DNA from 2 places in the Rhodococcus sp. I2R genome. Region 2 is predicted to be linked to the other one. Evidence: riboswitches for the same ligand, from Rfam matches in the RefSeq annotation. Region 2 holds a riboswitch; the other holds the start of a gene.
What was found. Region 2 has a riboswitch for cobalamin ahead of KVY23_RS00875 (AAA family ATPase). Riboswitches for the same ligand answer to the same signal wherever they lie in the genome.

Region 1: another riboswitch for cobalamin. It lies ahead of KVY23_RS18595 (ABC transporter substrate-binding protein); the one in region 2 lies ahead of KVY23_RS00875 (AAA family ATPase).

Annotation. Positions count from the first base shown of each region.
Region 1 covers NZ_JAHUTG010000019.1:70,647-77,512, forward strand. The annotation lists gene KVY23_RS18575 (hypothetical protein) at 1-1,144, opposite strand, end outside; gene KVY23_RS18580 (2,3-butanediol dehydrogenase) at 1,323-2,381, shown strand; gene KVY23_RS18585 (acetoin reductase) at 2,378-3,142, shown strand; gene KVY23_RS18590 (GAF domain-containing protein) at 3,188-4,492, shown strand; cobalamin riboswitch at 4,484-4,635, shown strand; gene KVY23_RS18595 (ABC transporter substrate-binding protein) at 4,736-5,719, shown strand; gene KVY23_RS18600 (iron ABC transporter permease) at 5,824-6,804, shown strand; gene KVY23_RS18605 (ABC transporter ATP-binding protein) at 6,801-6,866, shown strand, end outside.
Region 2 covers NZ_JAHUTG010000001.1:193,709-200,574, forward strand. The annotation lists gene KVY23_RS00865 (cobyrinate a,c-diamide synthase) at 1-91, opposite strand, end outside; gene cobO (cob(I)yrinic acid a,c-diamide adenosyltransferase) at 103-723, opposite strand; gene KVY23_RS00875 (AAA family ATPase) at 737-2,620, opposite strand; cobalamin riboswitch at 2,767-2,918, opposite strand; gene KVY23_RS00880 (GNAT family N-acetyltransferase) at 2,892-3,368, opposite strand; gene mqo (malate dehydrogenase (quinone)) at 3,381-4,916, opposite strand; gene KVY23_RS00890 (alpha/beta hydrolase) at 5,102-6,142, shown strand; gene mtr (mycothione reductase) at 6,139-6,866, shown strand, end outside.

The DNA of each region.
Region 1 (6,866 bases), on a different contig from region 2:
GCTTCCTCATGCCGAGCGACTGAAAGCCGATGACGTAGATCAGCGTCCAGAGCACGAGCCAGTCGACGAAGCCGAGAGCGTTGCCGTGCACGCCGGTAGCCACCTCGGGCTCGTGCAGGATGTGTTCCGCGGCGAAGTGGTAGTAGAAGAGGAAAGTGCCCACCGCCAGCGCGAAGGTGAGCGCCGCGCGGATCGACGGGCTGAACCTGTTCCCGAACCCATGAGCCCAGAAAATCATCCAGAACGCCCAGCACACGCCGATCTGCGCCGGGAACTGATTGATGACGCTGCCCAACTCCGAGGTTGCCGTCGATCCGAGGAGCACCTTCGCGAAAGGAACCATCAGGAAGTAGATGGCGGTCCCGAGAAGAACGTTCCCGACGGTCGCAGCGAGTGCGGTCCGGCCGCCACCGCCGAACAGTTTCCACGGCCAATTGTCGAGCGTCTGGCCGGTGAGGATAACGGCGACGACCATCGAATAGAACCAGCCGAGCACCGTGTCGACAGTCATCAGCGGATCGGTCGCCGAGAGCGAGACGGACGGTAGACCGAACACGAAGTACAGGGCCAGCGTCGGGACGGCGACGAACGCGATCTCGCACAGTCCGATCAACGGCTGCTTCATCCCCAGTGCGGTCCATGGCCAGTGTTGCCAGTTCAGAACGACCATCACCCATGTCGCGAACCCGAACAGGACGAAGAGTGCGCCGGCGAAGTAGCCGAGTCCGCCTTCGCGGGAGCCGGCGAAGTCCGGAAACAGTGAGCCGAGTCCGCTGCCGAGAAGCCATGTGACCGCAACCGCGAAAATGCCCGTCGTTACCAGAATGGTGATCCCGCGCAGTGGTTGGGCGAGCTTGTCGAAACCTGCGAATTCGCAGTTGAATCCGATGAAGACGATGAACAGGATCGCCCAGAAGAGCGCTGCGTTGAAGGGGAGCGGATAGAAGCTCCACGGACTGGTTGTGGGATCGGCGAGGAGATACCACGTGGCGAGCGAAATCGTCACGACGACGGCGAGATTCGCCGCGCCGAAGGCGAACCAGTGGCCTTTCGCCGCTCGGCCGGGTGCGGTTGTCTGTCGGGCGGGAGTGGAGCCCGCGGAATGACTATCTGGATCGCGTTCGACGCCTGCTGTTGTGGTCATGATCGGCTCTCCTGGGGCAGCGGGGATTGGGCGCTGTAACTATGAGCTGGATCACAAACGCGACATCAGGGTTGCGGGGGGTTGCATTTGGCCCGCGATGCAACGCCCTGCAACCCTGGCGCCCTGTGCCTCAGGTCACATAGACATGGACGCATCAAACGAACAGGAGTGTGAAGCGATGCGCGCAGCTGTGTATTACGGCCCGAACAAGGTGGAGATCGCCGACGTGCCCGAACCGACCCCCGGCGCGGGTGAGGTGAAGGTGAAGGTCGGGTTCAACGGGATCTGCGGGACAGATCTGCACGAGTATTACGCGGGACCGATCTTCATCCCCACCGAGCCGCATCCGCTGACGCATCAGCAGTTGCCGCTGGTGCTGGGCCACGAGTTCTCGGGCACTGTCACCGAGGTCGGCAAGGGTGTGACGGGCACGAGCGTCGGCGATCGCGTCGCAATCGAACCGCTGTATCGCTGCGGGCACTGCGGGCCGTGCCGCGCCGGCAACTACAACATCTGCCAGCAGATCGGGTTCCACGGCCTGATGTCCGACGGCGGCATGGCCGAGTACACCGTCGTCCCGACGAACATGATTCACCAGCTCCCGGAGAACGTTTCGCTGGAACTGGGCGCGCTCGTCGAACCGATGTCGGTGGCCTTCCATGCCGCGACACTGGGGGATCCGAAGCCCGAGGACACCGCGATGGTGTTCGGCGCCGGGCCGATCGGCATCGGTCTGTGGTTCGCCCTTCGAGGTAAGGGACTGGACGACGTCTACGTCGTGGAGCCGTCGCCGACGCGCCGTGCCTCGATCGAAGCGCTCGGCGCGAAGACCCTCGATCCGACGGCGGTCGACATTCCCGCCTACATCGCCGACCGGACCGACGGGCGTGGCGCCGACGCGATCTACGACGCCGCCGGAGTGCAACCTGCCGTCGAGACTGCCCTGGGGTGCATCGGTGCGCGCAAGCCCGTCGTCAGCGTGGCGATCTACGAGAAGCCTTTGACCACACCGCTGCAGAAGCTCGTGATGAACGAATCTCGCATCCAGGGTTCGCTGTGCTACACCTCGGCCGATTACGAGGCCGTCATCGAGCTGATGTCGCAGGGCAAGTACGACACGACCGGCTGGGTGGACAAGATCGGGCTCGAGTCGGTCATCGACGACGGTTTCGAGGCGCTGCACGCGGGCACGAAGATGAAGGTTCTGGTCGATCCGTCCGAAGGAGCAACAGCATGAGCGTCGTACTCGTCACCGGAGCCGGCCAGGGGATCGGCCGCAGCATCGCGCTACGACTCGCTGCCGACGGCCACGACATCGCACTCGTCGACATCAACGACAAGATCGATTCGGTCGCGGAGGAGGTGCGAGAAAAGGGCCGAGCAGCAACGACATTCACCGCAGACGTCAGTGATCGTGCTCAGGTGTTCGCCGCCGTCGAGCACGCCCACAACGAGCTCGGCGGGTTCGATGTGATGATCAACAATGCCGGCATCGCCCAGGTTGCCCCGCTCGATGATGTGCGACCGGAGGATACGAAGAAGATCTGGGCCGTCAACGTCGACGGTGTGTTGTGGGGAATTCAAGCTGCCGCAGCGAAGTTCAAAGCGCTGGAATGCAAGGGCAAGATCGTCAATGCCTCCTCCATCGCCGGTCATGACGGGTTCGCGATGCTCGGCGTCTACAGCGCCACCAAGTTCGCGGTTCGCGCTCTGACGCAGGCGGCGGCCAAGGAATATGCCTCCCATGGCATCACCGTCAACGCTTACTGTCCCGGTGTGGTCGGCACGGACATGTGGGTGACCATCGACAAGCGGTTCGCCGAATTGACCGGTGCTGCCGAGGGCGAAACCTACGACAAGTTCGTCGGCGGGATCGCTCTCGGTCGGGCGCAGACGCCGGAGGATGTGGCGGCGTTCGTGTCGTACCTGGCCGGTCCGGATTCGGACTACATGACTGGTCAGGCACCGCTCATCGACGGTGGCCTGGTGTTCCGCTGACCCACCTTTGCGCTCGTGAAGTGATCTGGAGCACAATTGACTGTGATGACACCGTCGACAGGTCCCGAACCTGCGCTGGCGGCGGGCGAGGACCCGCGCCGCTACGCGCAGATTCTCACTGCCGTGTACGACGCGACGATGACCGGCGGCAAGTCGCCGGCTCGCCCGCGGGAGGTGATCGGGGACTCGTGGCGACGGCTGCAGACCCTCGGTATCGACCCTGAGCAGCGCAGCGTCGCCACGCCGCAGATCGACGTCTCGGACCTCGAGCTCAGCCGTCGGGAATCGGGCCTGTTCGACATCCTCGACGACCTGGCCCACGGGCTCGAATCCGTGGTCCAGGACGGCGACAACATCCTGGTGGTCGCCGACCGGCACGGCCGGGTGCTGTGGCGGAACGGGACGACGTCGGTGCTCGACCGCGCGGACGGGCTGGGTTTCGTCGAAGGCGCGAACTGGGCCGAGGAGTCGGTGGGTACCAACGCCATCGGTACCGCGCTGGTCTCGCGCCGCGCGGTGCAGATCTTCTCGGCGGAACACTATGTGCGAAGCCATCATCCGTGGACCTGCGCGGGAGCGCCCATCAAGGATCCGCGAACCGGGCACGTCATCGGCGCAGTCGATGTCAGTGGCCCCGCGAGTACGGTGCATCCGACCACGCTGGCGCTGGTGGACGCCATCGCTCGTCTCGCGGAATCGCAGTTGCGTGAACAGCATCGACAGAATCTGGACCGATTGCGTTCGGTTGCTGCGCCGATGCTCGCTCGGTTGCGGTCCCCGGCGCTCGCTGTCGACTCGCACGGCTGGGTTGCTGCGGTCGAGTCCGTTGCTCTGCGCAACCGCATCCTTCTCCCTGAGGAACTCGCCTCGGGTCGGTTCTGGTTGCCGACGCTCGGGGTGTGCGATTTCGAGCCGCTACCGGGTGGCTGGTTGGTGCGGCCGACCGACGCTCACGCGGACGCAACCGCGTCGGAGGCGGGCAGCACGACGACCGTGGTGCTCGATCTTCGGCAGCCTCAACGCGCACGAGTGCAGATCCGCAGCGAGGCCGGGGAGTGGACGCACGAGCCCACACCCCGACACGCCGAAATTCTGTATCTGCTCGCGACCAACAGAGCCGGGCGCAGTGCCGCGCAGATGGCAGCGGACCTGTTCGGCGACGACGGCCGGGCCATCACCGTGCGCGCGGAGATGTCGCGGTTGCGCAAACACCTCGCCGGTATCGTGCTGACACAGCCGTACCGATTCGACGAATCGGCGCACGTTCAGCTTCTGCTCCCCGACGATCCGAGCCGTCTGTTGCCGCATTCCACGGCGCCGGCGGTGCGTCGCACGTTGACACACACGTGATGTGCTGGTGCATACTGCACAGCGAACACAAGCACACCAGTCACAGGGGGAAGCCGGTCGAAATCCGGCGCTGACCCGCAACGGTGGGTTGCCTCGTCGCGAGGCAGCGAGCCCGATTACCCAGCGACTGCGTGAGCGGCACCTATTCGTCGTGGTCTACGAATCGGCAGCCCCGCGCGTGGCGATTCGTGCTGCGTGTGTCGGCTCTCATTTTCGTGGCTCTGAGCTCCAAGTGAGGTTCTCGTGTCACGCTCCACCCTTACCCTGAACGCCGCCGTCTTTCTCGCGGCGGTGTCGCTCGTCGGTTGTTCCCGCGGCGACGCGGTCGAGATGGCAGCCGCAGCGGCGCCGTTCGACGACACCGTCGAGGTCACCAACTGCGACACCGTCCAGCAATTCGACGCCCCGCCGCAGCGCATCATCTCCATGAACGACCACGTCACCGAGGTCCTCATCGAGATGGGCGTCGCCGACCGCATCGTCGGCATGGGATACCAGGACGCAACTCCGACGCCGGAGACGTCCGAGGAGTTCGCGCGTATTCAGGGCCTCGCCGACGAGTATCCGACGCGCGAACAGATCCTCGATCTCGACCCCGACCTGGTTGTCGGCGGCATGCGCAGCGCATTCGAGGCCAAGGAGGGACGTTCACGAGACTCGTTCACCGAAATCGGGATTCCGACCTTCCTGTTCTCGGAGTACTGCGGGTCCGGTCTCGCGGATATCGGCATGCTCGAGACCGACTACACCCAACTCGGTGACATCCTCGGCGTCCCGGACGCCGCACGTGAGGTCACCGACGGTGTCGTGAACGAGCTGGCCGCGCTTCGCGAGGACCTCGACGGCGTCTCCCCGACGCCCACCTTCTTCTACGACTCCGGCGAGGCCGCACCGATGACGATCGGCGGCGTCGGCGTGGGCCAGTTGATCGCCGACCAGGCCGGAGCGGCCAATATCTTCCCCGAGGGCGAACGCCCCTACCTGGACACCACCTGGGAGGTGGTGGGCGAGCGGGCCCCGCAGGCCATCGTCGTACTCGACTACGGAGACACCACCGCGCAGGGCAAGATCGACTTTCTGAAGAACCAGCCGATCATGGCGACGACCCCGGCGGTGCGCGAGGACAACTTCATCGTCGTGCCCCTCGACGACTTCTTCGAGAGTCCCCGGCTGGTCACCAGTGCCGAGACCATCGCGAAGGCGCTGCATCCGGACCGTTTCCAGTGACAGCCGTCGCCGAGAAGCAGTCCTCCGGAGCGAAGCCGTCGACGGGTCGACGCTCGCGCATCGGCTTCGGTCTCATTCTTGTACTCCTGACGGCGGCCCTGCTGATGGCCATTGCGGCAGCAGTGTCCTTCGGGTCGGTGCGCATTCCGGTCGGCGACGTGTGGGCCATCGTCATCCACCGACTGGCGCCAGGAGCATTCGAATCCTGGTGGACAGAGGCTCGGGCGGTCATCGTCGTCGATTCACGCCTGCCGCGGTCGCTGACCGCAGCTGTCGTCGGGGCCTCGCTCGCATTGGCGGGAGGGGTCGCCCAGGCGGTCACCCGAAACCCGCTCGCCGACCCGTACCTGCTCGGTGTGTCCTCGGGTGCCGGGTTCGGTGTGGTGCTCGTGATGACGCTCGGTATCGGCGCGGGTGCGCTCGGCGTGTTCACCGTGCCGGCGGCGGCATTCGTCGGTGCGATGATTCCGCTGTTCCTCGCGCTGGCCATCGGCGGCAGATATCCGCAGTCGACGGCCATCATTCTCGTCGGCGTCGCGTTGAGCAGTGTTTTCACGGCGCTGATCACGTTCACGTTGCTGGTCTTCGCCGACGAACGGAGCCTCAGTGGCGTGTTGCACTGGCTCGCTGGAGGATTCGGTGACGCGCGGTGGTCGACCCTGCCGTTTCCTTTGCTCGCGCTGATCGTCATCGGAATCGTCATTCTCGTCAGCGCACCCAAGATGGATCTGCTCACCACCGGCGACGACGGAGCTGCAGCCCTCGGCCTCGATGTCCGACGATTCCGCATCGTGCAACTACTCGCCATCTCCATGCTCGCCGGTGCGGCCGTATCCGTCAGCGGCGGAATCGGATTCGTCGGCCTGCTGGTGCCGCACCTGGCGGGATATATCGTGGGTACGCGAGCGATCCGGTTGCTTCCGGTGGCGGCGCTGCTCGGTGCGATCGCATTGGTCGGCGCGGACACCCTGGCACGCTCGGTTGCGCAGAGCACCGAGGTGCCGGTCGGAGTGGTGACGGCCCTCGTCGGTGCGCCGATCTTCGTCTTCATGCTCTACCGCCGTTACGCGAGGGAGATGCGATGAGCCTGCTCGTACACAACGTCAGCGCGACTCTCGGATCGCGAGAGGTGTTGCACAGCATCGGG
Region 2 (6,866 bases):
GCAACGCACCCATCAGCCCGGTCGCGACCGTCGTCTTCCCGCTTCCCGACGCCGGGGCCGCGATCACGACAGCGGGCGGCGACGCGCTCAGCGCGTTCGGAGTCACCACTCGATTCCGCGCTGACCTTTGCGGCCCGCATCCATCGGATGTTTGACCTTGCTCATCTCGGTGACCAGATCCGCAGCGTCGATCAGTGCTTGCGGGACGTCCCTGCCGGTGATGACGACGTGCTGATTCCCTGGGCGATGTGTCAGTACATCGACAACCTCGTCGACGTCGACCCAGCCCCATTTCAGCGGATAGGTGAACTCGTCCAGGACGTAGAAGCGATGCGTCTGTTCCTGGAGTCGTCGGGAGATCTCCGCCCACCCCTCGGCGGCGGCCGCGGCGTGATCGACCTCGGACCCCTTCTTGCGGGTCCACGACCAACCCTCGCCCATCTTGTGCCACTCGACGGCACCTCCGGCCCCGGAGCTCTCGTGCAGCTCACCGAGCAACGCGAACGTGGCCTCCTCACCGACCTTCCATTTCGCGCTCTTCACGAATTGGAACACCCCTACGTCGAAACCCTGGTTCCACGCCCGTAGAGCCATCCCGAATGCAGCGGTCGATTTCCCTTTGCCCGGACCGGTATGAACGGCCAGGATCGGCTGGTTTCGGCGCTGTCGCGTCGTCAGTCCGTCGTCGGGGACCGATCCCGGACTTGGCACTCCCTGTGGCATCGTGCAAACCCCCTCAGGCCGCGGCGCGAACGACGGCAGCAACCTGCTCCGCCGAAAGGTCGGCCAGTCGAACGTAGCCGCCCTGGAGGTGACGGGCGAAGTCGGCGGCAAGTCCCAGTCGAACCATGCCGGATTCGCAGTCGACGACGACCGACGCGACACCGTCGGCGGCGAGTCGAGCTGCCGCGATTCGCGCGCGACCGACCGGGTCGACGCCGCCGGTCGCTCGACCGTCCGTCATCGCGACCACCAGCGCTCGGCGCAACGGATCGCGGACCTTCTCGCGCAACACCACCTCGCGAGCTTTGACGAACCCTTGTGCGAGCGGTGATCTGCCGCCGGTCTTCATCCGACGCAACAGCGTGGCCGCGACATCGACGCTGGAGGTCGGGGGCAGCACCAGGTCCGCTTCCCGGCCTCGGACCGTGACGACTGCAACCTTGTCTCGACGTTGGTAGGCGTCGCGTAGCAGTGAGCGCACCGCCCCTGTCACAGCGGAGAGACGATCGCGCGCGGCCATGGATCCGGATGCGTCCACGACGAACACGATGAGATTTCCTTCTCGCCCCTCACGCAGCGCGCCACGCAGGTCTGCCGGTTCCAGCCGAAATCGGCCGGAGGTGCGGCCCCTGGCGACCTGTTCCTCCGCGGCGGCGAACAGGGTGCCGACGAGGTGCAGTCCTTTGCCGCGCTCGGTCGTCGAGCGAACCGCTCGCCCCTGAGTCGAGCGAGAGCGGGATCTGCGCCCCGGCGCGCCGTCACCGACACCGGGTATTTCCATCGACCTGGCCCTGAACTCGCTGGCCGGTGCACCGGCGTTGTTCTCCCGCGCTCCGCTCCGCTCCGGGTCGCTGCCCTCTGACGTGCTGTCCTCTGACGTGCTGCTGGCTGGGGGTTGCGGACCATCGGAGTCGGTGTCGGGAGCGCCGCCGCCATCCGGGTCGGTCGGGTCGGGCTCGGTCGGGTCGGGGCGTTCGGACTCTGCCTGCTCAGCGGCGTCGCGCATGGCGTCGTCCAACGCCTGTTCGTCGATGCCAGGCTCGTCGAATGGATCCCGTCTGCGGCGGTGCGGTAGGGCGAGCTCGGCTGCGACGCGCACATCGGACTCTTCGACTTTCTCCGATCCACGCCATGCTGCGTGGGCTGTGGCCGTTCGCGCGACGACCAGATCCGCTCGCATCCCGTCCACGTCGAACGCCGCACACAGGGCAGCGATTCGGCGTAGCTCGATATCGTCGAGCTCGATCGCGTCCAGAGCTGCTCGGGCAGCGAGGATCTTGCGCGCGATGTCGGCGTCCGCATCGGCATACGCGGCCGCGAACCGGGACGGATCGCGCTCGTAGTTCAACCGCCGACGCACGACATCCATCCGTGTGTCGACCTCCCGCGAAGCCCTCACATCGACGGCCAGACCGAACCGGTCCAGCAGCTGCGGACGCAACTCACCTTCTTCGGGGTTCATCGTTCCGACGAGGACGAACTGTGCCGCATGCGAATGTGAGACACCGTCACGCTCGATGTGAACGCGGCCCATCGCCGCGGCGTCGAGCAACACATCGACGAGGTGGTCGTGCAGGAGGTTCACCTCGTCGACGTACAGAACACCGCGGTGGGCCGCGGCGAGCAGACCCGGTTGAAAGGCCCGCTCACCGTCCCGAAGCACCTTCTCCAAATCGAGGGAACCGACGACGCGGTCCTCGGTTGCGCCGACCGGTAGTTCGACGAGTCGAGCCGGTCGAGGCCCATCGCCATCCTCCACGGCGGGCAGCAGGGCGGCGAGCGCGCGCACCACCGTGGACTTGGCAGTGCCTTTCTCCCCACGCACCAGAACGCCACCGATACCGGGGTGCACCGCGCACAGGATCAACGACAAACGCAGTTGATCCTGGCCGACTATCGCACTGAAGGGGTACCCCGGTTGCGGTGCCGCCTCGACTCTCGATGAACCCCGGTCGCTGGATGAACCGCTGCCCTGCTGCACAAATACTCCTTCGTAACCCGGTTTCCGCGCCGGGACGGTGTCGGCCACGCCGAGGACGACGCGCCGTGTTCTACGAGACCGAGCGGTGATCTGGCTTCGAGTGAACGTATCGGTGCACTCGTACACAGTGGCGGGACCGCGCCTGATTCACACAGGACTTCCCCGCGTCGGCTTCGTTCGTGCTGTCTTAAGACTCGTTCCAGGGCGTACCGCCGCCGCGGCGCATAGGCGTGTGCGGAATGCCGTCTTCGAGCACTTCCTCACCGTCCGGCTGGAATCCGTGCTTGGCATACATGTCGACGAGGTAACTCTGCGCGTTGATCCGGCACGGTGCTTCCCCGACCTCCGCCAATGCCGCGCGAAGTATCCGAGTCGTGTGACCCTGACCGCGAGCGGAACGTTGGGTGCACAGACGCCCGATGCGGAACGCTTTCTCACCGTCGTCGTGCTCTTCCATCAGCCGAAGAGTGCAGACGACTTCACCGTTGCGCTCGAGCCAGAAGTGACGGGTTTCGGCGAGCAGGTCACGGCCGTCCAATTCAGGGTAGGCACACGCCTGCTCGACGACGAACACCTCGACACGCAGCTTCAACAGGTCGTACAGAGTGTTGTTGGAAAGATCCAGAGCCCAGGATCTCTTGAGGGCAGCCGCTTGCGTAGTCATCAACTGTTGCTATCACACGCCGGTTGGCTGTGCGAGTTGAGTCGACTCGTCGAGCAGCAGTCGATCGGAGGTCCAGTCGAACACCTCGCGGAACAACGCGGGGTCCTCGGCGAGCTTTTTGCCCAGCGACGGGACCATCTCCTTCAGCTTGGGCTGCCACCCGTCGTAGCGGTCGGCGAAGCAACGCTGGAGCACGTCGAGCATCGCGGGCACGGCCGTCGACGCACCCGGAGATGCACCGAGCAGGCCGGCGATGGTGCCGTCCGCGGCGTTGATGACTGCGGTACCGAATTCGAGGACGCCGCCGCGGCCCTTTTTGCGGATCACCTGCACTCGCTGGCCGGCAGAAACCAGTTCCCAGTCCTTGCCCAGCACCGTCGGTGCGAATTCCCGCAGTGTCTCCACGCGATCGGCCTCGGACTGTGCGAGTTCGGATACCAGGTACTTGACCAATCCGAGTTCGGTGACACCGACACCCAACATGGACATCAGGTTGCCCGGCTTGATCGAACTGGGCAGGTCGGTGAGTTTGCCCTGCTTGAGGAACTTGGGTGACCAGCCAGCGTACGGCCCGAACAGTAGGCCCGGCTTGCCGCCGATGACACGGGTGTCGAGGTGCGGCACCGACATCGGCGGCGCCCCGACGGACGCCTTTCCGTACACCTTCGCAGAATGCTGCGAAATCAGATCAGGATTGGTGCAGCGCAACCACTCACCGCTCACCGGGAAGCCACCGAATCCCTTGATCTCCTCGATGCCGGACTTCTGCAGCAAGTGCAGCGCTCCCCCGCCAGCGCCGACGAAGACGAACTTCGCGTTGACGGTCTTCTTCGCCCCGGTGCGCAGGTTGGCGACCTTGACATCCCAGGTGCCGTCGGACTGTTTGGAGATGTTGCGGACATCGCTACCGAAGTGAACGGTTGCGCCTGCACCCGCGAGGTAGTTGAGCAGCTGGCGAGTGAGGGCGCCGAAATCGATGTCGGTGCCCTTGTCGCTCCAGTTCAGAGCAACCGGATCGCTGAAATCGCGGCCGCGACCCATCAGCGGCAAACGCCTGGTGAACTCGTCGGCATCGGCGATGTACTCCATACCCTCGAACAGTGGGTTCGTCGCAAGCGCGTCGTACCTGGCACGCAGGTACTTCACGTTCTCTTCACCGTGCACGAAGCTGACATGGGGAATCGGGTTGATGAAGTTCTTCGGATCGCTGAGGATTCCGGAGTCGACGCTGTGCGCCCAGAACTGACGTGAGACCTGGAACTGCTCGTTGACGTTGAGCGCCTTCGAGATATCGACGGAACCGTCTTTGTTCTGCGGGGTGTAATTCAACTCACACAGGGCCGAGTGGCCGGTGCCGGCGTTGTTCCATGCGTCACTGCTTTCTGCAGCGGCCGCGTCGAGTCGCTCGTACACATCGATCGACCATTCAGGTTCGAGCTGCCGCAACAACGCGCCCAGAGTGGCACTCATGATTCCGGCGCCGACCAGAACCACGTCGGTCTTGACCCGTTTGACCTGCTCTTCGTTGGAACGCTGTTCGTTTGACACTGGAGATTCGACTTCCTTGTCCGTGAGTACTCGTTGCCGAGTTCTGCTTCAGGTAGCGGTTACGTTACCCGCCCGTACATACCCGTCCCGACCCCCGTGAAAAGCCCCGTGAAACGCCCGCGAAATGCACTACCTCGATTGTGCTCCTCACGGCATCGCCGAACTGCCAACTACAGTTGTGATCTGTGACTACCTGGGTGCCCGATGTCCTCGGCGACGGCTACGAACAGACCACCATCCCACTCGGCGACGACCCGGACGGCGAAGGGCAGGTCGAAGCCACGCTGGTCCGCTACCAGCCGGCCGACGCTCGCCCCGCACGGCGTGCGGTGATCTATGTCCACGGATACACCGACTACTTCTTCCAGCAGCACCTCGCCGAGCACTTCACCGAGCAGGGCTTCGCGTTCTACGCCCTCGATCTCCGCAAGTGCGGCCGTTCACTACGTGCCGGGCAGACACCGCACTTCGTAACGGATCTGGCGATCTACGACGCCGAACTCGACGAGGCTCTCGCGCTGGTTCGCGCAGACACCGGCGGGGGGTCGGTGGTTCTCACCGCTCACTCGACCGGAGGACTCATCCTCCCGCTGTGGCTCGACAGGCGCAATCGGCGTGAAGGGGGCACCGCGGCAATGGGGATAGACGGCGTCATCCTCAACAGCCCGTGGTTCGACCTGCAGGGCCCCGCAGCGATGCGAACCGTCGGGACCACGGCAATCGACGTCATCGGACGCGTCAGGGCCAAGGCTCCGGTACCCGGACAGGGCCTCGACACCTATGGACTTTCCCTCGCCAAGGATCACTTCGGCGAATGGGAATACAACCTGGATTGGAAGCCACTCGCCGGGTTCCCCGTTACGTTCGGCTGGATCCGCGCCATTCGACAGGGTCACGCTGCATTGCATCGTGGGCTCGACATCGGCGTGCCATCATTGATCCTGCGTTCGAAGGTCACGCACTTCTCGCGCAAGTACAGCTCGCGAGTCGATGTCGCCGACGCCGTCCTCGACGTGCGCCAGATCGCGCGGTGGGCAGGGTGCTTGGGCGATCGAACGACCGTCGTACCGATCGAAGGTGCACGGCACGATGTGTTTCTCTCCCAGGAGATCCCGCGAACTCGGGCATTCGACGAGGTCGACGAATGGCTGGGTTGGCTCTATCGCAGCGCCCATATCGAACGCGAATCGGGCAAGGACCACAACGAAACGGGTACCGCTCGATGAGCGAATACAGGCATTTCGATCTCGCCGTCATCGGCTCGGGCTCCGGCAACTCCATTCCCGACGAGCGATTCGGCGATCTGAAGGTTGCTCTGTTCGAGGAGCATTCCCCGTTCGGCGGCACCTGTCTGAATGTCGGGTGTATTCCGACGAAGATGTTCGTCTACGCGGCAGAGGTCGCGCAGACCATTCGCGAATCGGCTCGGTACGGGATCGATTCGACCATCGAGAAGGTCAGATGGACGGATATCGTCGACCGCGTCTTCGGCCGAATAGACCCCATCTCCGCCGGCGGGGAGAACTATCGCGAAACCGGAAGTGACAACGTCACGCTCTTCCGTGGCCACGCATCGTTCGTCGGCCCCAGAACGATCGACACCGGCACCGGTGAGGTGATCACAGCTGATCAGGTCGTCGTGGCCGCCGGTTCTCGACCGGTGGTTCCGCAGCAGGTACGCGAGAGCGGTGTCGCGTTCCACACCAACGAGGACGTGATGCGCCTGCCTTCGCTGCCCGAGCACCTCGTCATCCTGGGTTCCGGATACATTGCGTCCGAGTTCGCGCACGTGTTCGGCTCGCTGGGATCGAAGGTGTCGATGGTCGCCCGCAAGGACAACGTCCTACGTGGGCTCGATACCGACATCTCGAACAGATTCACCGAACTGGCACAGAAGAACTGGGACGTCCACCTCAATTCCGGCGAGGCGCTGGCAGTCTCCGAGGGCAA